4 regions of the Pseudoalteromonas sp. OF7H-1 genome follow, and region 3 is predicted to be linked to each of the others. Evidence: predicted binding sites of a transcription regulator. Region 3 holds the regulator's gene; each other region holds the start of a gene.

What was found. The regulator sigma-54, encoded in region 3, starts transcription at its own class of promoters, with help from an activator protein. The targets are predictions, from matches to a motif close to GTTGGCACGNNNNTNGNNT.
Region 1: a site for sigma-54 is predicted at 2,361-2,379, ahead of MHN30_RS18805 (LiaF domain-containing protein). Genes of this name have one in related genera too.
Region 2: a site for sigma-54 is predicted at 3,866-3,884, ahead of MHN30_RS01925 (PA2169 family four-helix-bundle protein). Genes of this name have one in related genera too.
Region 4: a site for sigma-54 is predicted at 2,080-2,098, ahead of fliE (flagellar hook-basal body complex protein FliE). Genes of this name have one in related genera too.

What each region holds. Positions count from the first base shown of each region.
Region 1 covers NZ_JAKRFX010000017.1:108,171-115,784, reverse strand. The annotation lists gene MHN30_RS18820 (alpha-ketoglutarate-dependent dioxygenase AlkB) at 1-434, shown strand, start outside; gene MHN30_RS18815 (nitrilase-related carbon-nitrogen hydrolase) at 442-1,161, shown strand; yybP-ykoY riboswitch at 1,233-1,373, shown strand; gene MHN30_RS18810 (manganese efflux pump MntP family protein) at 1,410-1,973, shown strand; gene MHN30_RS18805 (LiaF domain-containing protein) at 2,415-3,092, shown strand; gene MHN30_RS18800 (M3 family metallopeptidase) at 3,155-5,320, opposite strand; gene MHN30_RS18795 (DJ-1/PfpI family protein) at 5,556-6,134, shown strand; gene MHN30_RS18790 (ATP-binding protein) at 6,181-7,614, opposite strand, start outside.
Region 2 covers NZ_JAKRFX010000001.1:418,108-425,721, reverse strand. The annotation lists gene MHN30_RS01950 (hypothetical protein) at 1-1,087, opposite strand, end outside; gene MHN30_RS01945 (hypothetical protein) at 1,137-1,772, opposite strand; gene MHN30_RS01940 (PKD domain-containing protein) at 2,049-2,648, shown strand; gene MHN30_RS01935 (hypothetical protein) at 2,941-3,132, opposite strand; gene MHN30_RS01930 (DUF1328 domain-containing protein) at 3,173-3,340, opposite strand; gene MHN30_RS01925 (PA2169 family four-helix-bundle protein) at 3,351-3,797, opposite strand; gene MHN30_RS01920 (mechanosensitive ion channel family protein) at 3,962-4,846, opposite strand; gene MHN30_RS01915 (BON domain-containing protein) at 5,083-5,646, shown strand; gene MHN30_RS01910 (outer membrane beta-barrel protein) at 5,708-6,283, shown strand; gene MHN30_RS01905 (hypothetical protein) at 6,701-7,030, shown strand; gene MHN30_RS01900 (hypothetical protein) at 7,033-7,470, shown strand; gene MHN30_RS01895 (hypothetical protein) at 7,454-7,614, shown strand, end outside.
Region 3 covers NZ_JAKRFX010000018.1:44,197-51,810, forward strand. The annotation lists gene MHN30_RS19075 (HPr family phosphocarrier protein) at 404-673, opposite strand; gene rapZ (RNase adapter RapZ) at 674-1,540, opposite strand; gene ptsN (PTS IIA-like nitrogen regulatory protein PtsN) at 1,533-1,991, opposite strand; gene hpf (ribosome hibernation promoting factor) at 1,993-2,280, opposite strand; gene MHN30_RS19095 (RNA polymerase factor sigma-54) at 2,310-3,809, opposite strand; gene lptB (LPS export ABC transporter ATP-binding protein) at 3,856-4,581, opposite strand; gene lptA (lipopolysaccharide transport periplasmic protein LptA) at 4,581-5,123, opposite strand; gene lptC (LPS export ABC transporter periplasmic protein LptC) at 5,113-5,667, opposite strand; gene kdsC (3-deoxy-manno-octulosonate-8-phosphatase KdsC) at 5,664-6,215, opposite strand; gene MHN30_RS19120 (KpsF/GutQ family sugar-phosphate isomerase) at 6,215-7,186, opposite strand; gene MHN30_RS19125 (calcium/sodium antiporter) at 7,196-7,614, opposite strand, start outside.
Region 4 covers NZ_JAKRFX010000002.1:260,899-268,512, forward strand. The annotation lists gene MHN30_RS03275 (ATP-binding protein) at 1-503, shown strand, start outside; gene MHN30_RS03280 (sigma-54 dependent transcriptional regulator) at 500-1,879, shown strand; gene fliE (flagellar hook-basal body complex protein FliE) at 2,137-2,469, shown strand; gene fliF (flagellar basal-body MS-ring/collar protein FliF) at 2,490-4,208, shown strand; gene fliG (flagellar motor switch protein FliG) at 4,201-5,241, shown strand; gene fliH (flagellar assembly protein FliH) at 5,245-6,060, shown strand; gene fliI (flagellar protein export ATPase FliI) at 6,133-7,464, shown strand; gene fliJ (flagellar export protein FliJ) at 7,464-7,614, shown strand, end outside.

The sequences.
Region 1 (7,614 bases), on a different contig from region 3:
TGATGTTTGTAGAGCCAAGGCTCGAAGATCCAGCTGTGTTTCCTAGCTATCATGGTAGACGCCAAGCTTGGCCTGATTTAATTGCATCAATACAGCAGCGATTGCAGACTCAAATAGGTATCGAATTTAGCGTCTGTGTCTGTATTTTTTATCCAGATGGTGAAGAGTACATGGACTTTCACAGTGATCTGTCCGCATTTGGGCCAACTAATGTTATCGCTTCTTTGAGCTTAGGTGCCGAGCGCTTGTTTCAAATTCGTCATCAAGAAAATCCCGATGAGCAATTTGAACAGCTGTTAGAAGATGGTTCGTTATTTATTATGGGGAATGGCTTTCAAACGCAGTTCCAACATGCCGTACCTCCTGCACCTAAAGAGGTTGGTGCTAGATTCAATCTGACCTTTCGGCAGTTTGCTTGGCCCAATATTACGTAGGTGAACGATGAAAGTGGGGTTTTATCAATTTGCAGTCAACTATGGCGACCCTCAATGCAACCGGACAACCATAGAAAAAACCTTATCAAAGGCTGACTTTGATCTCATCGTCTTACCCGAATTATGTACTTCAGGTAGCCTCTTTCTTTGCCATACTCATATGGAGGAAATGGCAGAGGAGTTATCCGACAGCACGACTATCAGCCTGCTTCAATCTATCGCACAACAGCAACACGGTACTATCATCGCTGGCATCATTGAGAAGGCAGGCTGTGAGCACTTTAATAGTGCGGCTATAGTGGGTCCAGAAGGGATTGTTGGCGTGCATCGCAAGGTTTTTTTAGCGCCGCCCGATAAGCGCTTTTTTCAATCAGGTAATGCATTCAACGTGCACGAAGTAATGGGTATTAAAGTGGGTATTTTATTATGTTACGACATCTGGTTTGAAGAGGGGCTGACGCAACTCACCGATCAGGGTGTACAGCTCATTGTGAACCCTTCAAATTATTGTGGCGAAGACAGCCTTGATACAATCATAAAACAAGCCAAGAAGTATAAAGTCCATATTATGTCAGCCAATCGCCTAGGAATGGACCACAGCAATGGCACGGGAATTCAATTTATCGGCCAAAGCCTTCTTGTGAGCCCTAATGGCGAGGTACTTATACTCGGCGATGCAAGAGAGCAGCTTATCACAACCGAAATAGACTTCTTGACCCCGTCATAAAGGTAACGAGAATTATCACCGTCAGAAGCTGCTCAATTTTGGTTTTGCATCCACTGCAATTCTTGATATTATCGCAACTCGTTGGGGAGTAGCCTGCTTCCAATGCTCGGAAGAGTTCGTATCAACATAATTGGCCACATGCCATGGTGCGGACACCTCTCGGTTGGCGAGACCATCGATATATCCATGCCTGTGGTCGGGCGTGTGGATGTATCGTGGACTCAAATCGCCCGACCGGAGCAATGTAAATGAATTTCGTCACCCTGCTACTGTTAGCATACGCCATGTCTACCGATGCGTTTGCTGCGGCAATCGGTAAAGGCGCCAGCCTAAAATCACCTCGGCTTACCGAAGCCATAAAAATCGGCCTCATTTTTGGGATTATTGAAGCCAGTACACCGCTGATTGGCTGGTTAATAGGACAATCTGCAGCTGGCTATGTCGAGGCTTGGGATCATTGGATTGCCTTTATCTTATTGTTAGGACTTGGTGCTCATATGATTTATGAGAGTCTTAAGGGTGATGACGATGCACCAACTCAACACGCAAAGCAGCCTTGGTTAAAAACCATTATCACAGCGTTTGGCACTAGCATTGATGCAATGGCTGTCGGTGTCAGTCTCGCATTTGTTGATGTGAATATATGGCTCGCCGCTGCGCTCATTGGCCTTGCCACCACCATGATGGTAACAATTGGTGTAATGATTGGGCATTCGGCTGGAAAGTTTCTTGGTAGTCGAGCTGAAACCTTTGGTGGGGTGACCTTAATCTGTGTGGGAGCTTGGTTGCTATATAGCCATCTTTCGATTTAATCTGACTCGCAAAAAGAGCGGTATATTTACCGCTCGCTTACTAATACCCTTTACGTTAGGGCTAATGGCTTCTAAGCCTTTTTAATCGCTTTTTTCAGCTTTTTGATTTTCGCTTCATGCTTTTCAATCTTTGCTTTACGCGCTTTCAGCTCTTTTTTAAGCGCTTTAACATCGCTTTTCTTCGCCATAACTAATCTCCTTTGGTTGTTTTGCGAACACCTACTACCATAGCAAAGTGACTGACAATATCAAACTACACCTGCGCTGCCTGCCATCTAATAGTGGTAATTTTGACCAAATACTATTTTGTACAACTAAATATTAGTAAATAAATAGAGTAAGTTGACATTAAAAAATACTAACCACTTGTTTTATAAATGATTTAATGTTGGCTTGGTTGTTGCTACTCTAACCACAAATCAAGAGAACGGAACCAACCATATGTCTGTACCATTAAAAGATAGACCTCTCGAATCCGTCAGGGAAGAGGTGATTGACCAGTTAATTCTAAATTACAGCCACGGTGAGCTTTCGGCTGATGCATTCGAGAGACGATTGGATAAAGCATACGCTCTGAACGAACAAGAACAAATTGCAGCACTTAGTGCTGATTTACCGCTCAAGTCGGATGCAAGATATCACAGCGAAAAAGCCGCTCGTTTGGGTCCAAAATTTACCTCAAGCGTAGATGGTGCTGAGGCAATAAGCATTACCTCTATACTTAGTTCCAACCATCGCAGTGGCGAGTGGGTCGTACCTAAAGAGATCCACCTAAAAAACTACCTTGGCAGCTTGGAACTAGATTTTAGCAACGCAATTTTTTGTCACCCTGAAGTACATATTTATATAGATTGCATTTTAGGCAGTGACGAAATCTTTGTACCAGACACAGTCGATGTCGTCACCGATATTCGTAATATTATGGGTTCAGTAGAAAACACAAGAAATACGCTTGCATCTGCAGGACAGGTGAAACAGCGTCCACGAATTTATATTCACGGCAGAATGATTTTGGGTAGCATTGAAGTTAGTGTAAAGCGCTCGATGAAAGCGCAAATAAAGCAATTTGCCGACGGCCTTAAATCCCTATTTGGTGACGGCACGAAATCCAAAAGCTAAAGCTTAATAAAAAACCCCTTGGTTCAGGGGTTTTTTATTATCCAAATAGCAGAGTAAACTTTTTACTTCTCTACAGGAAAGCCTCTATCACGCATCAGCGCCTCAACTTCAGCGTCACGGCCTCTAAACTTGCGATACGCTTCTGCTGGATCCATTGAGTTGCGAACTGAGAATAGGTAATCCACTAAACGCTGTGCAACGTCTTTGTCGTAGAAGCCACCTGGCGCTTCAGCAAACGCTTCTGCTGCATCAGAAGTTAATACCTCAGCCCACAGGTAACCGTAGTAACCCGCAGAATAACCTTCACCTGAGAATACGTGACCAAAGTGAGTTGTACGATGACGCATCACTACCTCGTCCGGCATGCCAAGCGCACCTAACTGAGACTTTTCGAATGCAACAGGATCGCCAATCTTGTCAGGATCTGTGGTATGGAAAAGCATATCCATGATAGCCGATCCAAGGTATTCAGTCGTCGCGAAACCTTGGTTAAAGGTTGCTGACTTCTTGATTTTCTCGATTAGTGCTTTAGGCATAGGTTTGCCTGTTTTATAGTGAACCAAGTAACGATTGATCACTTCGTCCGTTGCCAACCAACGCTCCAATAGCTGAGATTGGAACTCAGTGTAGTCGCGCACACCAGAGTTTGAACTTGGGTACTTCACGTTTGATGAAAGCGCATGCAGCGCGTGACCAAACTCATGGAAATAGGTTTCTGCATCTGACCAAGAAATTAAGGTCGCTTCACCTTCAGGTGCTTTCACAAAGTTGGAGTTGTTTGAGCTAAGCACATTTGTTTTACCATCAAATGTTGTATGGCTACGATATGATATGGCCCACGCACCAGAGCGTTTACCTTTACGTGCGAACGGGTCTAAATACCAAAGGCCGATATTATCACCGGTGGTTTTGTCTGTTACTTCCCATACACGAACGTCAGGGTGGAACACTGGTACTGAGCCCTTAGGCACTTCGGTGAACTCAAAGTTAAACAAACGGCCTGCAACATAGAACATTGCTTCGCGCAGATTGTCTAGCTGTAAATAAGCTTTAACTTCGTTTGAATCCAATTGATATTTAGCTTGGCGAACCTTCTCGGCGTAGAAACGGTAATCCCATGGCTTGATGGTGATATCGGCGCCTTCTTTGTCGGCGATCGCTTGCATGTCAGCAACTTCTTCTTTCACGCGGGCAATTGCTGCTGGCCACACTTTTTTCATCAGCGCCATCGCGTTTTCAGGCTTTTTCGCCATGCGGTCTTCAAGACGCCACTGCGCGTAATTATCGTAACCCAGTAAGTTAACGCGCTCATGTCTAAGCGTTAAGATGTCAGAGATAATCGCTTTGTTGTCGTACTCACCACCGTTGTTGCCGCGGTTATAGTAGTTGTTCCATACTTTCTCGCGTAACTCACGCTCTGTTGAGTAGGTTAAAAATGGATCCATTGAAGAGCGAGAGTTTGTAATCGCATACATATCCGCCTTGCCGCGTGCTTTTGCAGCAGCCGCTGCCGATGCAACAAACGACTCGGGCAAACCTGACAACTGCGCTTTAGTGAGGTAAACCACGTAGTTTTCTTCATCTGCAAGGACGTTATTTGCAAACTTAGTATGTAGCTTTGATAGCTCAAGATTGATGTCTGCGTAACGCTTAGCGTCTTCACCTTTTAGCGTCGCACCATTGCGAGCAAAGCCGTTATAACGCATCCAAGTGATACGCTGCTCTTCAGCAGTTAACTTTTTATATTCAGCGCCTTCATATACTGCTTTTACGCGTTCAAAAAGCGCTTGGTTTTGGGTAATTTTAGAGCTGAACTCTGAAAACTTAGGCACAACTCGCGATTGGATTTCTCTAAACTCTGGGCTTGAAATGTTTGCACTCCAAAGACCATAGTAGGTAAAAACGCGATCCAAAGCGGCACCCGCTCTTTCTAGTGCAACAATGGTGTTCTCAAAAGTTGGCTTAGCTGGATTATTGGCTATTGCTTCAATTTCTTTCAAATTATCAGCCATACCAATTTCAAGCGCGGCTTCTAAATCTTCAAGCTTCATTTTGTCAAAATGAGGAACGCCTTGATAAGGACCTGAAAACTCCTGTAAAAGCACGTTATCATATTGCTTACTTTGCAGTGATTTTACTGGCTCTTGGCTTTGGTCTGCAGTGCCCGCACAACCCGCAAGGGCTAAACATACGGCTGCACTTAATAATGTGATGGAAGGTTTGAACATTTTGTTTCATCGCTTGTTGTTATCGTGGGTAAGATATTACGGATCGTCTCTAAAAGTGCAATCGCTTTGCGGGAGAAACAAGGTTCTCTGCGATGGAGCAGAAAAGCTTGAGTTCATAGTAGCTTAAAGACACTAAAACGACAGTGAGTAGAGTTTTTTCATGGGTTGTTACAATTTATCTTGAAAATTTAACTAAAATCAGCCAAGTTAGTAAAAAACTGATCTGTGAGAAAAAATGATGGAAGTTGGTATTTTTATCTATGACGGTGCGGAGTGTTTAGATTTTTGTGGCCCGTTTGAGGTATTCAACACCGCAAAGCGATTTATCGAAACGCCGATTAACGTCAGCCTTGTCGCACCAAGTCATGTTCCTGTTACCTCGCGTGGCGGTATGAGTGTAAACCCCCATTACAGTATCTATTCGCATCCAAAGTTTGATTTGCTCATCGTAGTCGGCGGACTTCATCACCAAATTTGCGGAGATCACAACGTACTTAATTGGCTTGCAGAAACAGCGAATCATACCTCTCAGTGCGCATCTGTTTGTACAGGTGTGTTTTTATATGCCGAAGCAGGCCTTATTGATGGCAAGCGAGTCACCACCCACTGGCAGGATATCGACGATTTGAGAGAGCAATATCCCTCTTTAGAAGTCGTTGAGGACGTAAGATTTATGATGGATCAGAATTTTACTAGCTCAGCGGGTATTTCGGCAGGTATAGATATGAGTTTAGAGCTGGTGAAAAAACGCTTTGGGCAATCTGTTGCAAGAAAAACCGCAACCCAAATGGATTATGACTGGCCTAGAAGTTAATAATGGTGAATAACCTCACCATTATTCAACCAAGGCCTTACTCACTTTAGCCACTGTTGATATCTACGAACTCTAGCTCACTCACGCGTTTTTTAGCAAATACGACGACTTTATCGTATTCACTTTGCGCTTGTTCCAAGTGTGATTTACACTGCCCAGCTTGGTGTTCACGCGCATAAGTTTCTATTTTATCAAGCAGATCAAAGAGTGCTTCTGCGGCTAAATCACCAGCTTGACCTTTAAGTGCATGGCTGTATTTTGCCGATGCATCGCAATTACTATTTTTGATACTCAATCTAAGCTGTTGCATTTGATTTTCAGAGTCGTTCAAGAATAAGGTGTACACCTTTTTAAGTAATTCTTCGTCCCCAGAGAGGCGCTCGAGCACGTCAGCTTCGTTTATCGGCAGGCTTATTTGCTCTTCTGCCATGCTTTCAAACGGGTGAATAAGCACAGAATCATCATCCTTAGCATGCACACCTAGCGCATCTAGCACGTCAAATAACTGTTCGACGACCACAGGTTTAGTCACAAACTCATCCATTCCTGCATTGAGACAACGTTCTTTTTCACCCGCAAGGGCGCTGGCAGTCATCGCAATAATGATCGCATCTTTATACTTATCACCACCTTGACCTTGACGGATCGCTCTTGTGGCCTGATACCCATCCATTCCTGGCATATTACAGTCCATAAAGATAGCATCAAAATCAACCTCTTGATGCTCAAATAACAGTAGCTTGTTCACAGCATCTTGACCATCAACGGCAAAGCTCACCTTAGCTCCTTGTCCTTCCAAAATACCTTTTGCCACAATCCGGTTGATTTGATTATCGTCTACCACCAAGAAGTGACAGCCCGCGACCAAGTTACCACTTAACGCGACTGTCTCACCTGACTTCTTCAAGCTAGGCTGTAATCGAATTGCCTTATTTAAGTCAAATAGCGCGACAAATTCTCCAACCCGAAGAGGTGAAGAGATATGCACTATGTTATCAGCATCGTTAATATTCTGAAGTTCATCCCCCACTAAAATAAGTTTCTCAAAATGATTTTGAGCTGATTTCACTTGAATATAATCTTGCTCATTGGTAATGATGCATATATCACTCTGCATCTCTTTCTCAAGGTACTTACCACCGCATTTAGCGATAAGCTTAGCAACAGTCTCTGACTCCAATTTGGTTTCACTGAACACAGAGACTGTTTTACCGGCCAATACTTCAGGCACGTTGGTGGGTTTAGTTTGCGCACTAGAAAACGGTAATTCAAACCAAAACTTGCTGCCTTTAAACTTTTCACTCTCAAAGTGAATATGGCCGAGCATCTTTTCGACTAACTGCTTACAAATAGAGAGTCCAAGGCCTGTGCCTCCAAACTCGTTCGAGGTATTAGCAGATTCTTGACTAAACGATTGAAATAGCTTGTTTTGATTAGCTTTTTCAATTCCAACTCCAGTGTCTTCCACAGTGACTTTAAG
Region 2 (7,614 bases), on a different contig from region 3:
TACCATACACCAATGTATCCACATCATTAGGGTTGATGTTATTCATGTATGCGCCATCTTCGGTTGACTTATCTTCGCCGTCATAAGATTCAAACAGATTCGAGAAGCCTTTAGGCTGGAAACTAATCAATTGTTTAGCCACATTCACAGAGTGAATTGGGTGTAGATTATTCAGTACTGCATCATCTGGATCGGCTTGCTGCATATACGCAGGGTTCATGTTTGTGAAGAACTCAGCCGCTACCAGTGGCATTTGACGCCACGAAGTAATTTGCGGGATATGGCCATTTAAACGACGTAAATTATCTACATGAGCTTCATAATCAAGCTCATATACAATTTCGGTATTTGCACCATAAATGGTCGCAAGTTCGATGTAATTTGACTTTGAACGATCTTCAATATCGTCTGCATAGTTATCGTACTTGATAATGCGGTCATCAATCGCCACGATTTGATCTTTTAAGCCTTCAATTTCAGCTGTTAACTGATCGATTTTATAAAGGTTTGTGCGGTTTTCCGCGCGGTAGTTATTATAGGCATCACGAGCTTCAAAATATGCAGTCTCAATTCCTTGCTTTTCTGCGATACAATCGTCTCGAGTACGCATCGGATTGTTTAAACATGCACTGTATGTACTATAACGGTTACTATATTCCATCAAGTTAATTTCATAGCTTTGTTTAAGCGCACTAAACTGCCAATAATCGATTTGTGCTTTCAACGTATCCAGTTCAACTTGAGACTCGATTTTTGCATCTTCAAGAGGTGCTTGCTCAAGAAGTAATGCTTCTGACTTATCACGCCATACCTTTGCTCGCGCTTGTGAACTGTCATAGTCATCTTTGGCAACGTCCATATTTGAACAAAACTCAATGCCTTGTGTTTCAACATGGCCACCTAATGATGCTCTGCCCGTATTTGGCGGAGCGACATAAGCTGTCTTACAATTTTGGCTAAACATTACATCAGCCCCACCTGTATTTACTGTACCACCGCTAAATTGGCAGTCTTCACGTAAACTAGGTAACGCCATTGCTGTGGACGGAATCGTCACGATGGCTAATGCTATAAGCGTTCTTTTCACTGTCTTCATCCTTATAAATTAATTTGAGTCCCCAGACTCATTTAGTGAGTTATCGAACTTCATTTTCTTCGTTTATTACTTCATGTACTTCTTGGTTTTCCATTTTCTCTATTTCCCGCTCCCACTCCCTCCTTGCTTGCTTACGTTTTTCTAATGTCTCAGCCACGGTATTACGTACAAAGCGCATATCCTCAGCAAACGCATTTTCTCCATAAGTATGCGTAAACTCTCTTTCTATGTGCTCTGCCTGTAGCTCACTTAGTTTTCTAGTAACTTGATTTAAATGCGTATATGCACGCTTTAAGGCTGCGATATCTTCGGTAGATAATGCATCATCATTTACTTTCTCCACCGCCTGCTTAGATTCAAGTTGTGCGCGTACAAAATCGTATTCAGATTCAAGTTCACGAATATCGTGCAGCTCTTCTAATGGCCTTAACGGGAAATCAAAGAGTGAATTTGATGTTTTTGGAACTAATGCAAGCTCGCGTTCCAGTGATTGTGATTCTTTTGGTATTGCCGTATCAGATTCGGTTAACACAATTATATTGCTTTGCTTCCCTGTATTAACGTTTGCAGCAGCATTGGCTGCATCTGCGTTATTGTCTATTTTATTTACGAGCCATATTGCACATAGCGCCGCCGCAACAAGCCCAACCACGAAGGGTGTATGCCTTTTGTTCACCTACCTCTCCTTGAGTATGCACAAATGATTCTTTAGTGAATGTAAAGAGTTATTCGTGTTTTGAGTAATTAAACTAAATAAATTATAAACACTATCAGGCACAAAAAATCAACAATTAATTTTACATTTTGTTAATTTTAATTATATAAATAAACACATTTAAACATTATTGAAACAAATAAATTAACAAATTTCGCCTTCTACATGTAGCAAACTTGTCGACTAAGCATTGAATCATGGTTAATATAACGAGAAGAAAATCGACAGGAGTTCAACATGTACCTTAAAAGGATATTTTTGTTACTTGCTCTTTCATCCAGTCATCATGGGTTTGCTACTGAGTATTCCTATATGTGGCAGTTTGGTGACGGGCAAAGCAGCACAGAAAAAGAGCCTCAGTATCAATATAAACAGCCTGGTTTCTATACAGTTCAGCTGGAAGTTTTTGCTAATCAGAACCTTAGTTATAGCAAGACACACGAAGTGGATGCGGTTACCCCCTTCGTTAAAATGTTAAACATTGCTTCATCCAACAATATTATGCTCAACAAACCAACAACCCTGAGTGCCGAATTGCAATCCGTTAAACCATTAGCGCTTGATTACCAATGGAATATGCCTGACGGTTCGGCTAAAAAAGGAAAGAAAATCACATATACTTTCACCCAAGCTGGTGACCAAAAAGTAAAGCTCATAGGCTCATTTGAGAATAGGGAAATTATCAGTCAAGAAGTTACCTTCAATGTGAAAGCTTCTGATAAAGATGGTGATAGAGTGGATGATGATGGCTCTGGAGGAAGTTTATTTTGGCAATTGCCATTGTTAGCTTTACTATTTCTTCGCAGACGGTTTGTATTTAACCTGAGCTGCGGATAATTAATGCCTTTCTAGCAGCCAGTTTTAGCGCTAACTGCGTTGAATTCACTTCCAATAGCCAGCTATTGGTGCGTAAATTCGCCTTGCCTACAGGATGTAGGTACCTTAGCGAGAGCAGGACGCGGAAGCGGTGTTTTCCCTAAAACTCTCTGGCTAGACAAGGAAAAAACTAAGTTGTGCTCTAGAAACAATGAGTTGGAACATTCCTTATCCAAACCTCAGGTTATTTAAACAACAAAAAAGTATGGTGTAAAATTTTTACACCATACTTTTTAGCCAAAAATGCTAGTGTTTAACACTCTTCGTTTTCAGCGTTCAGGTTCTCTTTTACATCTTCACAGGCATCTTCTACGCTGTTTTCAACTTCTTGAACCGTTTCATCGAAACGCTCTCCCGCGTCTTCCGCCGGACCTTCACTACAACCAAAAAGTGCTAAAATTGAAACAAAACCAAATGCTTTCGCTAATGTAATTGCTGATTTCATAATCTATCTCCTAAAACCGTTTTAGTACGTTAAATCCCTTTTACCTGGGAGCTCGTGCTTTGCCAAAAATAAACGAAATAATCATAAAGGCGATAAACACAAAGAATAGAATTTTCGCCATACCTGCCGCAGCGCCCGCGATTCCGGTGAAACCTAACACGGCTGCGACAAGTGCTAGGAATAAAAACATTACAGCCCAACTCAACATAACATTCTCCTTAGGCAGTTAGCTCTTGCAACTGCTTCATTTGATCGTGACAAGCTTGCATTCTGGTTTGGATTTGCAGTAATACACTCTTGCATTTAGGTGGAAGATCTTTGCTTAGCGCTTTATCAAGCTTGCTCAACACTTTGTCTTCCACTTCTTCTAGCTGAGAAATATAGGTGTGCTCTTTATCGGTGCTCACCATACTAACCAACTTGGTGTACGATTCACGAATGTCGATGCTAAGTGCTGAATCAGTCTCTATTTCACCCTCGTCGATAAGAACAAATGGTTGTAGATCCGAGATTGCTTGCGCTTTATCTACAATCATTTGGTCAAATACGCGGTTTAATTCGATATTATCTAGCTTCTTCTTAGCTTCGGTGTAAAAATCTACACCACCATTTAATACTTTAATGAGCTCTTTTACCGGCTCCATGTCGTAATTTGAATCTGCCATAAATAACTCCTTTCGCTTAAATATTTAATAAGTGCATTTTGCAAATATTATTTCTGTCCTTTTCGTTAATGCAGATTAAATGCCAAATTATAAACCATTATTTTACAAGGATTTTTAATATAAGAACTTTCAGAGCGGTGAAAATATTACAAACTAGATGTAAATTATTCCTGTGATAATTGCGCACTTAAGGTCGTACTGCCTTTGGCATTGAAATCCATCGTCCTAATAGGGAAAGGAATTAAGATATCGTTATCAGCTAAAACACGGCTAATTGTACAAATTGCTTGGTGCCTGACCACCATAAAGCCGGGATCCGCTGGGTAGTCTATCCAAAACCACACTAATAGATTGATAGAACTATCACCAAAAGACTCAGCATAGACATCCGTTTCTTTTTGGTTTACTACGAAATCAAGCTTATTAATGGCCTCAACAATCACCTCGCGGGCTTGTTCTGGGTCATCCGCATATGAGATACCAACTGGTACTTCTATTCTTCGCTTACCAAGCTTGGTGTAGTTTTGTAACTCATTCTTAAAGAGAATTTTGTTGGGAATATAAGACAGCTGGCCATAAAAATTTTCTACCAAGGTATTTCTCAAATTGATTTTGCTTACCGTGCCAAAGCAATCCTTGGTTCTGATAATGTCACCGACCATAAAGGGCTTTCTGACTCCCATCACAAATCCAGCGATGAGGTTCTCAGTCATGTCTTGGAATGCAAAGCCAATAGCAAGGCCAATGATCCCCGCCCCAGCCAACAATGACATTACGGCACCTGATAGTTTTACTATATCTAAAGCGAAGAAAATCCCAATGGCAATAATAGAGACTTTAAATATGGAACTAATAAGAGAAGCAACTTGTTCTGTCTTTATTGCTTTTTTAATCGCTTTAGAAAACCAAATAGATGATATTTTAGCCAGCGCTGTAAAGAATATTAGTATCATTAAGGCTAGGATCATATTCGGTAGTAACTGCACACCGGATTCAAGCCAAGAGATTAACTTATCATTAATTAACGTCCAAAACTTTTCTAAATTCATAATTACTAACTCCTATATAAGTACGCAACAACGATCGAATGCAGTAATCATTCCTACTGATATTAATTAGCCATTCATGAAAAAGGTAATTATTACAAAGTAATGTAAACATTTTCTCGGTAAATTCTTCCTTAAAACTTACCAACAAAATAAAAAAAATATAAAATTCAGCAACTTACAACATGGCACAACAGCTGCAATAGGTAATTCGACTACGAAATTAAAGGAGTTTAATTATGAAAAAGACATTAATCGCAACTGTACTTGTATCTTCACTTACTACTGCTTCAGCTTTTGCTGCTGATAATTCTTGGGAAAAAGAAGCAAGCGATGCTTGGATAGACGGTAAAGCAGAAGCGACGCTACTTTTCAACGGTGAGCTGAACAACTTTGACATTAACACAGATGTGAAAAATGGCGTTGTAGTGCTAACTGGTAAAGTTGAACACTCAGTAGACAAAAAGCTAGCTGAAGAACTGGTACTAGGTATCGATGGCGTAAAAGAAGTGAAAAACGACCTGACTATCGTAGATATGTCAGATGAACGCAAAAAAGAGCGTAACTACGAAAGCGATAGCGGCTTTACTGACGCAAAAATCGCAACAGTAATTAAGTCTCGCTACCTGTTTGACACGGATGTAGATGGTACTGACATCGATGTTGATGTGGAAGGTTTAGTCGTAACACTAAACGGCCATGTTGGTAGCGAAGCTGAGCGCAAACTTGCTGTGCAAATCGCGAAAAACGCCAATGACGTTAAAGATGTAAAAGATAACCTTCGCGTTACTAAAAAATCATAAGCAATTTTGATTTGAGGGGGCACTCCCCCCTCCCATATTTATATTGATTTAAGGAGTAAAGATGAAACAATTAACTATTGCCGCTGCGTTACTAGCTTCTCTAGGTCTTGCATCTACCGCTGCTCACGCGGAGTCTGATTTTGGACTAGAAGATTATAAAATTTATACAGGTATCGGTTACGGCCAATACTCTTTTCAGTGGGAAGATCGTGAGAACGACACCTCTTTCGACGATGACTCTTCTATGTTAAAAGCGTATGTGGGTACGAAAATTAATCCATATTGGAGTTTTGAACTGGCCTATGAAAACTTCGACGAAGCAAGTGACATAGACAACTCTGCTGAAATCGATGGTATTTCTTTATCTACTCGTATCTCAGCCCCATTAAACGAATACTTTTCAGTTTACGCAAAAGGTGGTTGGCTTGAATGGGATGCAGATATCTATGCTGATATTCCAGCTGTAGGTCGTGTTTCATCTAACCTTGAAGGTGGCGACTGGCTTTATGGTGCCGGTGTAGAGTTTCACCTTAACGAAAACATTAACATGCGTTTAGAATACACGCGCTACGAACTTGAAGACGATATCGATCCAGATATGGACGTAGCTGCGGTCTCTATCGAGTATCAATTTTAAGCAGTAATGATGGCTAATTTATAGCCTCCCAATTATTTCCCCTTTGACTCAGTCCTGGCTCTTTCACAAGAGTCTGGTTTTGGCGCTACCACTGGTAGCGCCTTTTTTGTTTTCAGCGTATGGCTCTCATATTGAATAATGTGAGTGCTTTCTCGCGATTCCTTTGTTTGCAGAAAACAGCATTTAAAGATAGAAAAACTCTAGATGTAATATTTGCCATTCACAGCTAGAAATAAAACCTGTCACTTTTTTTAAACTCTACACCCTGTAGGTTCTGCTATGTAACATTTACACCCTTCGTATCGCATCTACCGACACAAAACATGAGATAAATCTAATAGACTGATATTACTCAACTTTTAAGTTGGCAAAGGGTTTGCAACGAATACAGTGAACTAAACGAATAAGGAGTAGTTTATGAGTAACCAAGCAAACCAAACACAGACAAGTAACACAGCAAAACCACAGTCAAATGGCCATGATTCTAGTCACCCAGTTACGGATCAAATTGCAGATACATTACATGCGTCAGTAGATTCACTGCACGCTTCAGCATCTCGCACTGAAACCTCGCTGCGTGAAAAAGGTCATAACTCAAGCGAAGCCATTGGTGCCAAGCGTAAAGAGTGGGAACGTGCGTGGAATACATCTGGTGTGAAAAAGTATGCAACGGAAAACCCAGTAAAAACGGCTGGTATCGCATTTTCACTCGGTATGTTGGCAACTATGCTGTTAAGGAATAAGTAATCATGCAAGACCAAGCTCAAGTAAGAGACCGTCAAGCAGCAGCTCACGAGCGCACGCCAGCGCTCGCTGAGCTTAAAGATTCTGTGTCTCTATTATTCGACAGTTATCAGCAAATCGCTGAAGCACAAATTAACCTATTAGGTGCGAAGTTCAGAGCTAATTTAAAAACTTTATGTATCGCGCTCGGGTTAATTCTATTTTCTTTAATTTTAACGGCAATGGTATGGGGCAGCTTGCATGTGTTATTTGCTTACGCCTTAACCTACGCAGGCCTAAGCTGGTTTATATCGGCCGGTATTGTACTTACTATCAATATCGCAATGATTTATTACCTGATCATCACAGGGCTAAAGCTCTTTAATAACAGCATAAATGACCTGACGTCTGGGTTTTATACTTCAGTTGCGAAGCAGGAGGCCAGTAATGACGAAGCTCGCTGAATTCATCACTGATAAGTTGCACCAAGAAGTGGTGATAGAGAAGAAAAAGCTCATTACCGCTAGACATTTTAATCACCTTACCCAAGTGAAAGCCAAAAAAGTATTTACCGGCGCGATTAGCTCTCCTCAAGGGTTGGGCTTCAT
Region 3 (7,614 bases):
TGCTACCGTTAATACACGTCAAAGGTGTACGCAACGATAAAGTTGGATTTTCTCGGCAACTCGCTTTACTGCACGAAAGAAACCTAAATTGGTATTACAGTGTAACTCAGTTTATTGAGAACTACCAAGGTTTACGCTTAATTATGAGAGACTTATTATACCAATTCGCTTAATTAAGTGATCTATTTTGAAGCGAGAAAATCTTGTCGATAACACGGCGAAAATTTTGCTATTTAGTTGTTCAAAATGGGAGATTTTTAACACAGTTAGCGTCAGATTTGCTCCTTCAAACTGAGTAAGTATTAAGACTAATTGGTATTAGACCTGTCTGGTTACGGAGGGGGAGATTAGCAGGGAATAAATGAATCAGACCTTAGTGCTATTTTGGTGCTAGTAGCCCAAGTTACTCGGATTCATTAAATTTATTTTCTATTAGTCCGCCAATGGCGTCTAGTGCATACTGAGCATCAGGACCTTCACAAACCACTCGGACTTCTTTCCCTTGGCTGCTTTCAAGTAACAACAGCGCTAGTACGCTGTCAGCAGCTGCACTTTTGTCTCCTTGATATAAGGTCACTTCGGCATCAAATTGGGTCGCTAATTGTGCAAGAACTGTTGCCGCTCGGGCGTGCAGGCCGAGTTTATTCTGGATTAAAAACGTATCTTCTAACATTTAACCCTCTTGCTCACGGTGGCGGATTTTGACGTTTGGATGGGTTTTAGCAAAACGCTCGCCAATGGTTTGCGCTAAGTATACCGAGCGATGTTGCCCACCTGTACATCCTATTGCAATCGTTAGATAACTGCGATTGTTACGCTCTAAGTGTGGTAACCAAGTTTGTACAAAGGTTTGGATCTGCCAAGTAAACTTTTGCACTATGCTGTGACTCGACAAATAGTCTTTGACTGGCTGATCTAAGCCAGTTAGCGGCTTAAGCTCAGGCTCCCAATGTGGATTGGGCAAAAAGCGCGCATCAAAAACGTAATCCGCTTGTTTTGGGATGCCGTGTTTAAAGCCGAAAGATTCAAAGGTAATAATGAGTTGTTTGTCTTTTTTACCTAAGATTTTTTCACGGATATCTTCTGCAAGTTGATGAACGCTCAGGCCTGTAGTATCAATGAGAAAATCGGCGCGAGTGATCAATACGTCTAACAATTCCCGTTCTTTCTTTATTGCAACATCTAGTGGAAGATTATGCAGTGAAAGAGGGTGCAAACGGCGTGTTTCTGAGAAGCGTTTTATCAGGGTTTGATCGTCACTGTCTAAATAAAACAGGGTAGGTTTGGCAAAGCCTGGTAAGTATTCAAGAATGTCGTTAAACTCGTCCTGTTCTTTAGGTAAGTTTCTGACATCAATACTGACTGCTATTTTATTATAATTGTCCGAAACGCTGCGGACTAAAGACGGCAGCAAATTGACCGGAATGTTATCTACACAATAGTAGCCTAAGTCTTCCAATACTCGAAGCGCTACAGATTTACCAGAGCCTGAGCGGCCACTGATAATGATAAGCTCGAGTCCTTTTTCTTCATCACTCATCAAGTTCACCTTGGATCACTGCATATAACTCATCGTCACTTTTTGCTTGCCTAAGCATTTTGCAGAAAGACTTGTCTTTGAGTGTATCAGCAATCGCCGCTAAGGTCTTCAGGTGCTGTTGATTATCACCTTCGGGTACGATGAACGCGACAAAAATATCGACAGGCTGCTTATCTATGGCTTCAAACTGGATCCCTTGCTCGCTGACAAGCACCATTGCAAGGATTTTATCCAAACCTTCAAGTCGACCATGGGGAATGGCAATGCCTTTACCGATCCCTGTGCTGCCTAATTTCTCTCGCGCCATTAAAGCGTCCAAGATAGCATGCTGACTGGTATTTGGAATTTGGCTATGAGCCAGTTCGCTGATGTATTCTAAAATACGTTTTTTGCTATTAAAAAGGACCGCAGCTTTACTGCAGTCCTTGTTCACTAATTCACTTAATTTCATCTTAGTGTCGAGTGAGCTTCTCTTTGTGTTTAATAACTTGACGATCTAGCTTGTCGATAAGGCCATCAATTGCGGCATACATATCTTGATGCTCTGTTGATGCAAATAGCTCGCCGCCGTTTACGTGTAATGTTGCTTCTGCTTTTTGTACTAGTTTCTCGACATCAAGGATCACATGCACGTTATTGATATGATCAAAGTGCCTTTCTAGCTTCGCAAACTTGTTGGTGACATAGTCTCTTAATGAGTCAGTAATTTCTACATGGCGACCAGTTAGATTTAGTTGCATAAGCATTTTTCCTTCTTGGGTTTTACGTCTTATATCAAGCTTTTACGCTGATTTGACGGTGGAATGGCTAGGGATTCACGATATTTTGCAATCGTACGTCTCGCTACCTTAATTCCTTGCTCAGCTAAGATATCTGCAATTTTGCTGTCACTCAATGGCTTCGCGGTATTTTCTGCAGCTATCAGCTTTTTGATAAGTGCTCTAATTGCTGTAGAGGAGCACTCACCTCCATTTTCTGTACTTACATGGCTAGAGAAGAAATACTTCAGCTCAAATATTCCCCGAGGTGTATGCATGTATTTTTGTGTTGTCACACGGGAAATTGTGGACTCATGCATCTCAACCATTTCAGCAACATCATTTAGCACCATAGGGCGCATTGCTTCGGGGCCATGTTCAAAGAATGCCTGTTGTTGTTGCACAATGCAATTGGTAACTTTTAATAATGTATCATTTCGGCTTTCTAAGCTTTTAATAAACCACTTTGCTTCTTGTAAATGTGAGCGAATAAACTGACTATCCGTACTGGATTTCGCCGTTCTAGACATCGCAGCGTAATGGTCGTTTACTCTTATTTTAGGCATAGCATCAGGATTTAGCTCTACGACCCAGCGACCTTTTACTTTTTTCACTGATACGTCAGGGATCACATATTCAGGCTCTTCATGAATAATGCTTGCCGCTGGTTTTGGGTTAAGGCTATGAATTAACGTCATGACCTCTTTGAGATCGGCTTCTTTAAGGCGCGTTTTCTTAGCCAAAGTTCGATAGTCACGGCTGGCAAGCAAGTCGATATGCTCTGTCAGGATCATTTTCGTTTCGGCAATCCATGGTGTATCTGGGGCGAATTGATTTAGCTGAATACACAAGCATTCCTGTAAACTGCGCGCTGCGATACCGACAGGATCGAAAAGCTGAATACGTTTGAGCACGGCTTCGACTTCATCCAGCTCGATAGGCTCTTCGCTACTTTCATCATTAATGCTTTCTAAAATGTCTTCGCAAGACAGTGTTAAAATGCCTGACAGGTCGACCGCTTCAATAATCGCAATCGCAATCGCTCTATCTGTTGGACTAAATGGTGTCAGCTCAAGTTGCCACATGAGATAGTCGTGGAGAGATTCAGAGGTTTCCCCTTGATAAACATTATCGTCATCGGGAAGTGGGCCTGAGCTTGCAGCGGGTGCTGCGCTCATATACTCATCCCAAGTGACATCCATGGCAAGGTCATCACTGACAGTGTCTTTGCTCATGGCGGTATCTGAGTCTATTTCATAGTCACTAACCTGCGCTTCATCGCTTGAATCTTGATTGTCGTCAGCACTGCTCTTTTCTTGGCTGTGTTGGTCAGCGTTTTCGCCGTCAGTATTATCACCTTCTTCCACTTCCAACAATGGATTGCTGTCTAATGCTTCTTGTATTTCTTGTTGCAGATCCAATGTACTAAGCTGCAGCAAGCGAATGGCTTGTTGCAGTTGTGGAGTCATTGTAAGTTGCTGCCCCATGCGCAGCTGTAATGATTGCCTCATGTATCTCTAACAATCCTTTTTAACAGTTATTAATACTACGTCTTAACTATAGCTTGAATTGTTCGCCTAGGTAGACATCTCTTACGGTTTGATCTGCCAAAACATGTTCTGGCGTGCCTGCAGCGATTAACTCACCATGTGAAACGATGTAGGCTTTTTCACATACGTCCAGCGTTTCTCTAACGTTATGATCGGTGATTAGCACACCGATACCGCGGTTTTTTAGGTGCTCTATGATTGTCTTTATATCTAACACCGAAATAGGATCAACACCAGCAAAAGGTTCATCTAACAGGATAAACTTAGGATTAGCGGCTAAAGCGCGAGCAATCTCTACGCGTCTTCTTTCGCCTCCCGACAATGCCATGCCCTGTGAGTCGCGAATGTGTTGAATATTAAATTCGTCAAGTAACTCGTTTAGTTCAGCTTCTCTCTCAACTTTAGATAAGTCTTTTCGAGTTTCTAAAATCGCCATCAAATTTTGATAGACCGTGAGTTTTCTAAAGATTGAAGACTCTTGCGGTAGATAGCCAATACCAAGTCGCGCGCGGCTGTGCATCGGTAGCAAAGTGATATCTTCATCATCAATCTGAATAAAACCTTTGTCGCTTGGTACTAACCCTACAATCATGTAGAACGTAGTGGTTTTACCTGCACCATTTGGTCCTAATAAGCCTACAATGCTGCCAGCCTTAACACTTAAGCCAACATTTTTGACGACTTCACGACCTTTATAACTCTTTGCTAGACCAGTTGCTTTGAGCTCGCTCATTAATTGTTACCTTCTTCCTGCGCTTTTTTATCTTTTGCGTCTTTTTTGTCATCAACAGGAACAAGGATGGTTCTTACCCGAGAATCTTCTTGGTCTGAGCGCTCAGCACTGATCAATTGCTTTTCAATGTCATAGGTGATGACTTGCGCATTGATTTTTTGCCCAGTTTGATTGATTTCCGCATCGCCAGAAATGACTAAGGTGCCTTTCGCAACGTCGTAACGAATTTCGTTTGCTTTGGCTTCTAGCAAATTACCATCAGGTTGACGTTCGCTGAAAATAGCTGGGCTGCCAGTTGCAACAAGCAGTTGCTTGTTAGTACCAAGCTCCGCGCGGCGGTGGACTTCTAGGCGATCGGCATTTATTTTTCTGTTGCCATGAATAATAACAACATTCTGTTCAAAAATACCGATGTTGCTTTGCAGTTGAGCTTGCTGACGGCCAGCATCAATAATGACTTCATTTTGTTCTGCAGCATTTGCTAAAGTAGAACTTGCAAGCAAGCCGATGAAAACTAGTTTGTTAATGATTTTACTGGTCATAATAAATTGTCTTTGTGTGGTTGATGAGTTCGATCACTTGCTTTTGTAGATCCGCATGCAGCCCTTTACCCGTGATCCTAAGACTAGGACCGGTGATAACGACAGGGTGTTCCGATTTCATCAATTTTTGCTTAATTTCAACTCTTACATTATCGGCATTGATATCGGTGATCATGGCGTTAGGCGTTAAATTTTTTGCCAGCACATTGCCTTCCAGTATCAAGGTATTGTTTTCGTACAGTGTTGCTTCTAATGCACTTATTTGCCAATTCTGCTCACCGTTATATAAGGTGAAAATAGGCTTTTCAAAGTGACTAAAGCCAAGATCTTGATACAACTCCATCTTATCAGCAGTTACTTGATAGTTTAATAAGCCATTTTCACTATAGGTCGTTTGCTGAAGCGTGGTTGCAACATAATCGGGCTTAGCTAACGGTTCATCTTCTTTTGCTGAGTCCGCCTCTGATGGATTAAACATGGGCGACCACATCCATACCATTAAAGAAGCGAAAACAATGAGTAAGATGACACGTAATACGGTCATGTACTTGATCCTTTGGAAGTCAATAAGTGATTTTGGCTGAGCATTAGAAGATCAGTCAGTTCTCTCACTGCACCAAAACCACCAGGCATCAAGGTCGTGTAATGGGCGATATGTTTAACAAGAGGATGTGCATCATTGACGGCAACGGCAAAACCGACTCGTTCCATTACGGGTAGGTCTGGACCATCATCACCAATATACGCAATTTCGTCATCACTAAGGTTGAGCTTAGTCTTCAATTCATCATATGCCACTAACTTGTTTTCTTGGCCTTGGTAAATATAAGTTACATTTAAACTAGTCATGCGTTGCTGAACTATTTGTGAATGCCTACCAGTGATAATGGCGACTTCGATACCACTATCAATTAAGGCCTTAATACCAAACCCATCTTTGGTATTAAATGCTTTCAGTTCTTCACCATTATTACCAAGGTATATACGGCCGTCTGAGAATACGCCATCAATATCGCAAATCAATAATTTGATTTGTTTTGCTTTTTCCCAAGCTTTAGGTGAAATCGTCTGATATAAATCTTCAAATTGCATTACAGCACTCCCGCTCTAAGTAAATCTTGCGTATTCAAGGCGCCAACCGGGATGTTGTTTTCGTTTACCACAATCAAGCCATTAATTCGTTTGGTTTCCATGATATTGAGTACCTCAGCTGCGAGCATATCGGCGCGTGCAGTCGTACTTTTAGCCGTCATTACTTGCGTGATTGGGGTGGTGTGAATATCGACCTTTTGTTCGATAATACGGCGCAAGTCACCATCGGTAAAAATACCCTGTAATTGCGAGCTTTCATCTACGATTGCCGTCATACCTAAACTTTTAGCTGACATTTCAAATAAAGCTTCTTTAATTGTGCAATGACTATTGACCATAGGGATTGCATCCCCTTGATGCATGATATCAGCAACGGTTAGTAGTAGACGCCTTCCTAAACTACCGCCAGGGTGAGAAAGCGCAAAATCATCAGCCGTAAAGCCTCTGGCTTCAAGTAGCGCAACCGCCAACGCATCGCCCATCACTAGCGTAGCTGTGGTGCTGGCCGTGGGTGCAAGTCCTAATGGGCAGGCTTCTTTCGATACTCTAACACAAAGGTGAACTGTCGCATTACGAGCCATTGTAGAGCTCGGGTTGCCCGTCATAGAGATTACCGGGGCACCTAAACGCTTAATCACAGGTAGGATAGAGATCACCTCTTGGGTTTCCCCTGAGTTGGAGATCATCAAAACCACATCGTCTTTGGTGATCATACCCAAGTCGCCGTGACTTGCTTCACCTGGATGAACAAAAAATGCGGGGCTGCCAGTACTTGCGAGTGTCGCTGCGATTTTGTTACCGATGTGGCCTGATTTACCCATGCCAATCACGATGATGCGACCTTGGCAGCCAAACATAATTTCACAGGCTTTTACAAATTGTTGATCAACAAACTGTTGCACTTCTTCTATTGCTGCAAGTTCAGTAGCAAAAACTTGATTTGCAGAGTCAATAAATAGGTTCGTTGTCACAAGGCTTCCTTAAATGATGTAGTAAATATAACCGACGAAGCTTGCGACAAGTATGCCACCTTCCAAGCGGTTGATGCGGCGCTGACCTGTTAAGCTGAGGCTCATTAGGATAAGCAGCAGTGTCGCGCCAAGCATAATAAATATATCACGTGACGCAATATTGGCGTCGAGGACAGATGGGTTAATGATCCCAGCAATGGATAGCACGGCCAATATATTAAAAATGTTCGAGCCAATAATATTACCAAGCGCTAGATCGTCTTCTTTTTTAAGTACGCCAGCAACACATGCCGCAAGCTCGGGTAAACTAGTACCAACGGCGATAATGGTTAATCCTATTAGCAGGTCACTCATGCCAAAATATTTGGCGATATCAACCGCAGCGCCAACGAGATAGTCTGCGCTAATAGGCAGTAAAATCATACCCA
Region 4 (7,614 bases), on a different contig from region 3:
ATGACATGCTGCTGTTTGCTAAAAGCGGTGAACAACAAGTGGTTGAGCGAGTGTCAATGCAACAATTATTAAGTGAAGTCAAAGCGGGTGCTGACGCTATGGTTGAGCTTAACCAAGCAAAATTGGAAGCATTTTTACCCGAGCCAGATATCGAAATATTAGGTAATCGTACTGCGCTTGCAAGTGCGATCCAAAACCTGATCCACAACAGTATTCAAATAATTGGCAGTGCGGCACACATTGAACTTAATGCAGAGCGCGAGCCGTGTGGCGAGTATGTACGTATCTCAGTTGTTGATAATGGACCTGGCATCGATGAAACCTTAGTAGACAAGTTGTTTGAACCATTTTTTACAACTAAGTCGCAGGGGACTGGGCTAGGACTTGCGGTGGTTAATTCGGTCGCTAACGCGCACAAAGGGTTTGCGCAGGCAGACAATGTTGAAGGTAAGGGTGCGCGTTTTAGCTTGGTACTACCACTAATTGAGGCGGAGGAACTATGAGTAACAGAGTTTTAGTTGTCGAAGATGATGCTGGTTTAAGAGAAGCACTCATCGATACATTGCAGCTTTCAAATATCGAGTGCGTAGAAGCAAGTTGTGCGGAACAAGCCGTTTTATTGCTAAAGCAGGAAACCTTTTCTTTGGTGGTGAGTGATGTGCAAATGGGTGCCATGAGTGGGCTTGACTTGTTAAAGACCATTAAACTCAACTATCCCGAATTACCGGTATTGATGATGACAGCATACGCGACCATTGATGATGCGGTTGAAGCGATGAGATTGGGTGCCATCGACTATATGGCTAAGCCATTTGCGCCTGAAGTATTGCTCAATATGGTTGGACGTTATCTACCTGAGAAGGAAAAAGAGACAGACGGCCCCATTGTTGCCGATCCAAAGAGTATTAAACTACTTGAACTGGCTGCAAAAGTAGCTAAGTCGGATGCCAGCGTTATGGTACTTGGACCGAGCGGTTCAGGTAAAGAAGTGTTGGCTCGCTATATTCACGATAAATCCGACAGAGCAGACGAGCCTTTTATCGCAATTAACTGCGCTGCAATCCCAGAAAATATGCTCGAAGCGACCCTGTTTGGTTACGAAAAGGGGGCATTTACAGGTGCCATTCAGGCGTGTCCAGGTAAGTTTGAACAAGCACAAAAGGGAACGATTTTGCTTGATGAGATCACAGAGATGGATTTGGGATTACAAGCAAAATTACTTCGCGTGTTACAAGAGCGGGAAGTAGAGCGTTTAGGCAGTAGAAAAACCATTTCACTGGACGTCAGAGTGTTGGCAACCAGTAACCGCGATTTAAAAGAAGCGGTGGAGGATGGGGTATTTAGAGAAGATTTATATTATCGCCTCAATGTTTTCCCGCTAGAGTGGTTGTCACTGAAGGATAGAGCGGGTGATATCGCGGTGTTAGCCGAGCATTTGTTGGTAAGACATACGCAAAAAGCAGGCAAGCCAACACCTATATTAAGCAGCGGTGCAAAGCACAAGCTCAGTTCGCACAGTTGGCCTGGAAACGTAAGAGAGCTAGATAACGTTATTCAACGTGCCCTGATTTTGTTCCAAGGTAATGAAATTCAAGAAGATGATATTTTTATCGAAAATTTCTCACCGATGGCTTTGATTGAGTCTGCACCACTTGTAAATCATGAAGCATCAGCTTTAATGGAGCGCTCTCAAGGTGAGGATGAGATCATTAGCTATAAAGATGAGTTACAGGATAAAGAACACCAAATTATTTTAGATACACTGGCAAAGTTTAATGGAAAACGTAAAGAGGTGGCGGAGGTATTGGGTATGAGTCCTCGCACACTTCGCTACAAGCTGGCAAAAATGCGAGATTTAGGGATTGCGTTACCCGCTTAGCCTAAGATACCTGAGCTTAAAAACAATGAGTTAGCTTATTTCTTTTCCAAACCTCAGGTTAAGCTTTATCTGTTAATTCAAATTTACTCAGGCGCCTATAAAGATCAGCAGATTTTAGGCGCCTAGTTTTCACTTCTATGCACTGCCAATTTTTCGACATGATTAAAATATTATAAGATGCTGAAAATAAAGGGTTTTAAGTTGGCACGTTTTCTGCTTTATTACAGGTAACTAAGAGTTATTTTGAGTAAAGCATCATGAAAGTACAATCATCAGCGCTATTTCAAGAAATGCAGGCAATGGCTGCAGAAGCGACGAGAAACACACAGCCATCAGTGCAGCCGGTTAAGACTGCGGCATCTTCGTCGGCTCAGTTTGGCGATTTACTCTCAGACGCACTTAATACGGTTCATGGCTTACAACAAGAAGCGAAACAAAAAGTCACCGCTGTTGAAATGGGTGACAGAAGCGTTTCTCTTGCAGAAGCCATGATAGCGAAACAAAAATCGTCGGTCGCTTTTGAGGCAACAGTGCAAGTTCGTAATAAACTTGTTGAGGCCTATAAAGAAATCATGAGCATGCCAGTTTAATTGAGTGACTGTGGAGAGTAATCGTGGCTACTAATCAATCAACAGATCTTACGCTTTCCGATGCAGCGCTGAATAATGACAGCGGTTCGGATGAGCAACAAGAGCAAAAATCAGGCTACTTCAGTGCGCTAAGCGGTGTTGATATGTTGCGCCAGGTTACTCTGGTTATTGCCCTTGCTATTTGTTTAGCAATCGCAATCTTTATTATCATTTGGGCGCGCCAACCAGATATGCGCCCACTTGGTAAATATCCAACAGAAGAACTCGTTGAAACGTTAGACTTTTTAGACCAACAAAAAATTGAATACCAATTAGATGGTAATACCATTTTAGTCGCTGAGTCGGACTATCAAGACATAAAACTACGCATGGCGCGTGACGGTTTTACCCAGTCTCCGAGTTCTGGCACTGATATTCTGATGCAAGATATGGGTTTTGGTGTTAGCCAACGTCTTGAAAGAGAGCGCTTAAAGCATAGCCGTGAGCAACAACTTGCAAGAACAATTGAAGAGTTACAAGACGTAAATCGTGCAAAAGTGTTGCTTGCAATACCAAAAGAAAACGTCTTTGCGCGTCGCGAGAAAAAGCCCTCAGCAACCGTAGTTATTACCCTTAAACGTGGCAAAACGCTTGGCGGCGAAGAAGTTGATTCAATCGTAGACATCGTGGCATCAGCGGTACAAGGCCTAGAACCTTCACGCGTGACCGTCACCGATCAAAACGGTCGTCTACTCAACTCTGGTTCTCAAGACTCTTTAGCTGCACGCTCGAGAAAAGAGTATGAAATCGAACGTAAGCGTGAACAAGAGTATCTAGAAAAAATTGATAGCATCCTGATCCCAACTGTAGGTCTTGGTAACTTTACCGCGCAGGTTGACTTAACGATGGACTTCAGCGCAGTTGAAGAAACGCAAAAACGTTATAACCCAGATTTACCTGCGGTTCGTAGCGAAACGACGTATGAAGAAAATAATATTGGTGGTTTAGCTGTAGGTATTCCGGGGGCACTGACTAATCAACCTCCCATAAACTCGAATATCCCAGAGGTTGCTGGGCAAGGCGGCAATGGTCAAAGTGCAACACCAAGCAGCAATCAAAAAGAAGCAACCCGTAACTATGAGCTGGATACCACTATTAGCCATAAACGCCAGCAAACAGGAGTTATTCGCCGGATCAGTGTGAGTGTGGCCGTTGACTACCTCGCAAAACCTGATGCTGAAGGTAACATGGCAATGGCGCCGCGTACGCAAGAAGAGTTAAATAACATCCGTCGTTTGCTACAAGGTGGTGTGGGCTTTGATATGCAGCGAGGTGATGCGCTAGAGGTAGTGACTGTGCCATTCGTACGTGAAGACCTCACTGAAATGCAAGAGATACCACTTTGGGAGCAAGATTGGTTCCAAAAGACAATCCGTCTTGCAGCAGGTACCTTAGTGATCATTGTGCTAATCTTAGCGGTAGTAAGACCTATGCTTAAGCGTCTAATTTACCCAGATGATACGCTAGAAGATTTTGATGAAGATGCGTTGACCAGTGGTGTAGATTTAGGTGACAGTACACTCGATATGCTAAATAACGAATTCGATGAGTCTGCGGTTGGCTTCTCTTCTGACGGTAGATTACAATTGCCAGACTTACATGGCGACGAGGACTTACTCAAAGCAGTACGTGCCCTAGTTGCTAACGAACCAGAACTCTCATCACAAGTTGTGAAAGCGTGGTTGACAGAAGATGACTGATCAAGAACAAAAACAATTGCCCGCAGCCTTTGACGTTGACAAGCTAGATGGCGTCGACAAGGCTGCCATCTTACTGCTTAGTTTGACTGAAGAAGATGCGGCTCAGATTTTGAAACACTTAGAGCCAAAACAAGTGCAAAAGGTCGGTATGGCAATGGCCTCCATGGATGACCTATCTCAGGCTAAAATAGCAGCTGTGCACAATTTGTTTATCGAACAAATTCAAAGTTTTAGTACAATTGGTTTCCAATCGGAAGATTTCATTAAGAAGGCGCTAACCGCAGCACTTGGTGAAGACAAAGCGGCAAGTCTTATTGACCAAATCGTTATGGGCTCCGGTGCAAAAGGGTTGGATTCGTTGAAGTGGATGGACTCGAAGCAAGTTGCCAATATTATCCGCAACGAACACCCGCAGATCCAAACGATTGTATTGTCTTATCTCGAGCCTGAGCAATCCGCCGAAATCTTGTCTCAGTTTCCTGAGAAAGTACGCTTAGATTTAACAATGCGTATTGCAAACTTAGAAGAAGTACAACCTGCGGCACTGCAAGAACTCAACGAGATCATGGAGAAGCAGTTCGCTGGTCAAGCTGGTGCACAAGCAGCGAAAATGGGTGGCTTAAAAGCCGCTGCAGATATCATGAACTACTTGGATACCAATATTGAAGGTCAGTTGATGGATTCAATCCGAGAACATGACGAAGAAATGTCGCAACAAATTCAAGACCTCATGTTTGTGTTTGAAAACTTGATGGATGTCGAAGACAGAGGTATCCAGGCTATTCTGCGTGAAGTACAGCAAGACGTACTGATGAAAGCAATTAAAGGCGCGGACGAATCTTTAAAAGAAAAGATTATGAAGAATATGTCTAAGCGTGCTGCTGAGATGATGCAAGATGACCTTGAGGCTATGCCTCCAGTGCGGATCAGTGAAGTGGAAGCTGCACAAAAAGAAATTTTGGCAACGGCTAGACGTTTGGCTGACTCAGGCGAAATTATGCTTGGTGGCGGTGGTGGTGAGGAGTTCCTATAAACCATGGTCGATAAAAAGTTGTATAAAGGCCGCCCAGTCAGCACCGAAGCGCTGGATGAGTTATTAGAAAACTGGCCTATTCCAGATGTTACGGATAAGCCCGAAAAATTCCGCGGTCGTTCGACCGCATTCGGTACACCGCTTGAAGAGTTGTATACGAAAAAGCAGGCACACCCCGAACCTGAGCCACAAGAGCCTGAATTTCCTACTTTGACCATTGAAGAGTTAGAGCAGATCCGCCAGGACGCCTACGACGAAGGAATAAAGCAAGGCCATGAGCAGGGCTATATTGAAGGCTTTGACAAAGGGGTTTCTGAAGGTAAAGAAGCCGGTTATAAAGAAGGCGTAGAAATAGGTAAAGAAAAGGGACTTGAGGAAGCACAACCGCTTATTGAAGAGAGGATGAAGGCGCTATCCACTATACTAGATGGCATGCAAACGCCACTGAAAAAGGTTGATGATGAGTGTGAAAAGCAGCTGGTTGTACTTGTCAATTTATTGGCGGAGCAGGTTATTTTTAAAGAGCTTAAGACCACGCCTGACCTCATTTTAAACGCGTTGAAAAAAGCAATGGACGCGTTGCCTGTCAAAGATCAAACAGTACGCATCCATCTGCATCCAGAAGATTTGGCCTTAGTGCAAGTCATGTACGGCGAAGAACATATACAATCACAGCATTGGCAGTTACTTCCAGAGCCGACGTTGGACAGAGGTGGCTGCGAGGTGAAAACGCCACAGTCATCCATTGATATGACGCTTAAGAACCGTATTAGCGAAGTGTTGGAATCATTTTTGCAAGATAGCGGTATAAACCAATAATACTGCACTGTTATCTAGATAAGCGAAGCAATCAAATCAGGATAACGATGCCTTCCTAAGGTAATTGCGAACATGTCGACATCTGCTGCTATGAGCGAGCGCATCAGTAAGTATCAGAAATTTATTAAACCATATGGGGTTGCGGTTGCAGGCAGCCTCACCCGTGTGGTTGGCCTCACCCTTGAAGCTAGGGGGCTAAGTGCTCCCGTCGGCAGCCAATGTAAAATCGAGACACTGGGCGGTTTTATTGATGCAGAAGTCATCGGTTTCAATCAAGAAACGCTTTACCTTATGCCAAACGATCATATTACAGGCGTCCTTCCTGGAGCGCGAGTGATCCCAAAAGTTAAGGATGCTGGATTACCTGTCGGAATGGGTCTACTTGGCCGCGTGGTTGACGGACTTGGTAGGCCACTAGATGGCCTTGGAGCCATTGACGCTGAGAAGCATCTGAAATTTGCCGCAGCGCCCATTAACCCACTTGCAAGGCGTCCAATCGACTCACCAATGGACGTAGGTGTACGCGCGATAAATTCGATCGTGACAGTGGGTCAAGGCCAACGTATGGGTCTGTTTGCAGGGAGTGGTGTGGGTAAATCGGTACTGCTTGGCATGATGACACGAGGCAGTGAGGCGGATGTTATCGTCGTTGGCTTGGTCGGTGAACGCGGTCGTGAGGTGAAAGAATTTATTGATGAGATTTTGGGCGTCGAGGGTAGACGCCGCTCCGTCGTGGTTGCCGCTCCCGCCGATGCCTCACCGCTGATGCGCTTAAAAGGCTGTGAGAGTGCAGTGACTATTGCGGAGTATTTCCGCGATCAAGGATTAAACGTACTGTTATTACTGGATTCGGTGACGCGTTATGCCATGGCACAGCGTGAGATAGCGCTTGCGGTTGGTGAGCCGCCAGCCACAAAAGGATATCCGCCTTCCGTGTTTGCAAAGCTCCCAGCATTGGTTGAGCGCGCAGGTAATGGTGGTGAAGGACAAGGCTCAATTACCGCATTCTTTACGGTATTGAGTGAAGGTGATGATATGCAAGACCCCATTGCCGATGCTGCTCGAGCTATTTTGGATGGTCATATTGTGTTATCACGAGAGCTTGCCGATAGTGGTCATTATCCAGCGATAGATATTGAAAAGTCCATTAGTCGAGTCATGCCTCAAGTGGTATCAGAGGCACATATGCAGCAAGCCAGAGTGCTCAAACAAGTCTATTCAATGTACCAGCAAAATAAAGACATGATCACCTTAGGTGCTTATCAACGTGGCAGTGATCAGATGTTAGATCAGGCGATAAATATGATGCCTGCGGTGAATAACTTCCTTCAGCAAGGCATGAAAGACGTGATCAATTATGACGAGTGTTTACAAGGCCTCGCTAAGCTACTAGGACAAGCATAATGGCAAATAACAAACTGACTTTATTGCTTAAGCTAGAAAAAGACAAAGAAGATAGCCTTCGAGCGAACTTTGTTCAAGCCCAGCAGCACTTAGCAACAAACCAACAACGGTTATCGGGACTAAACGATTTTCGTCTGGAATACAGCATGC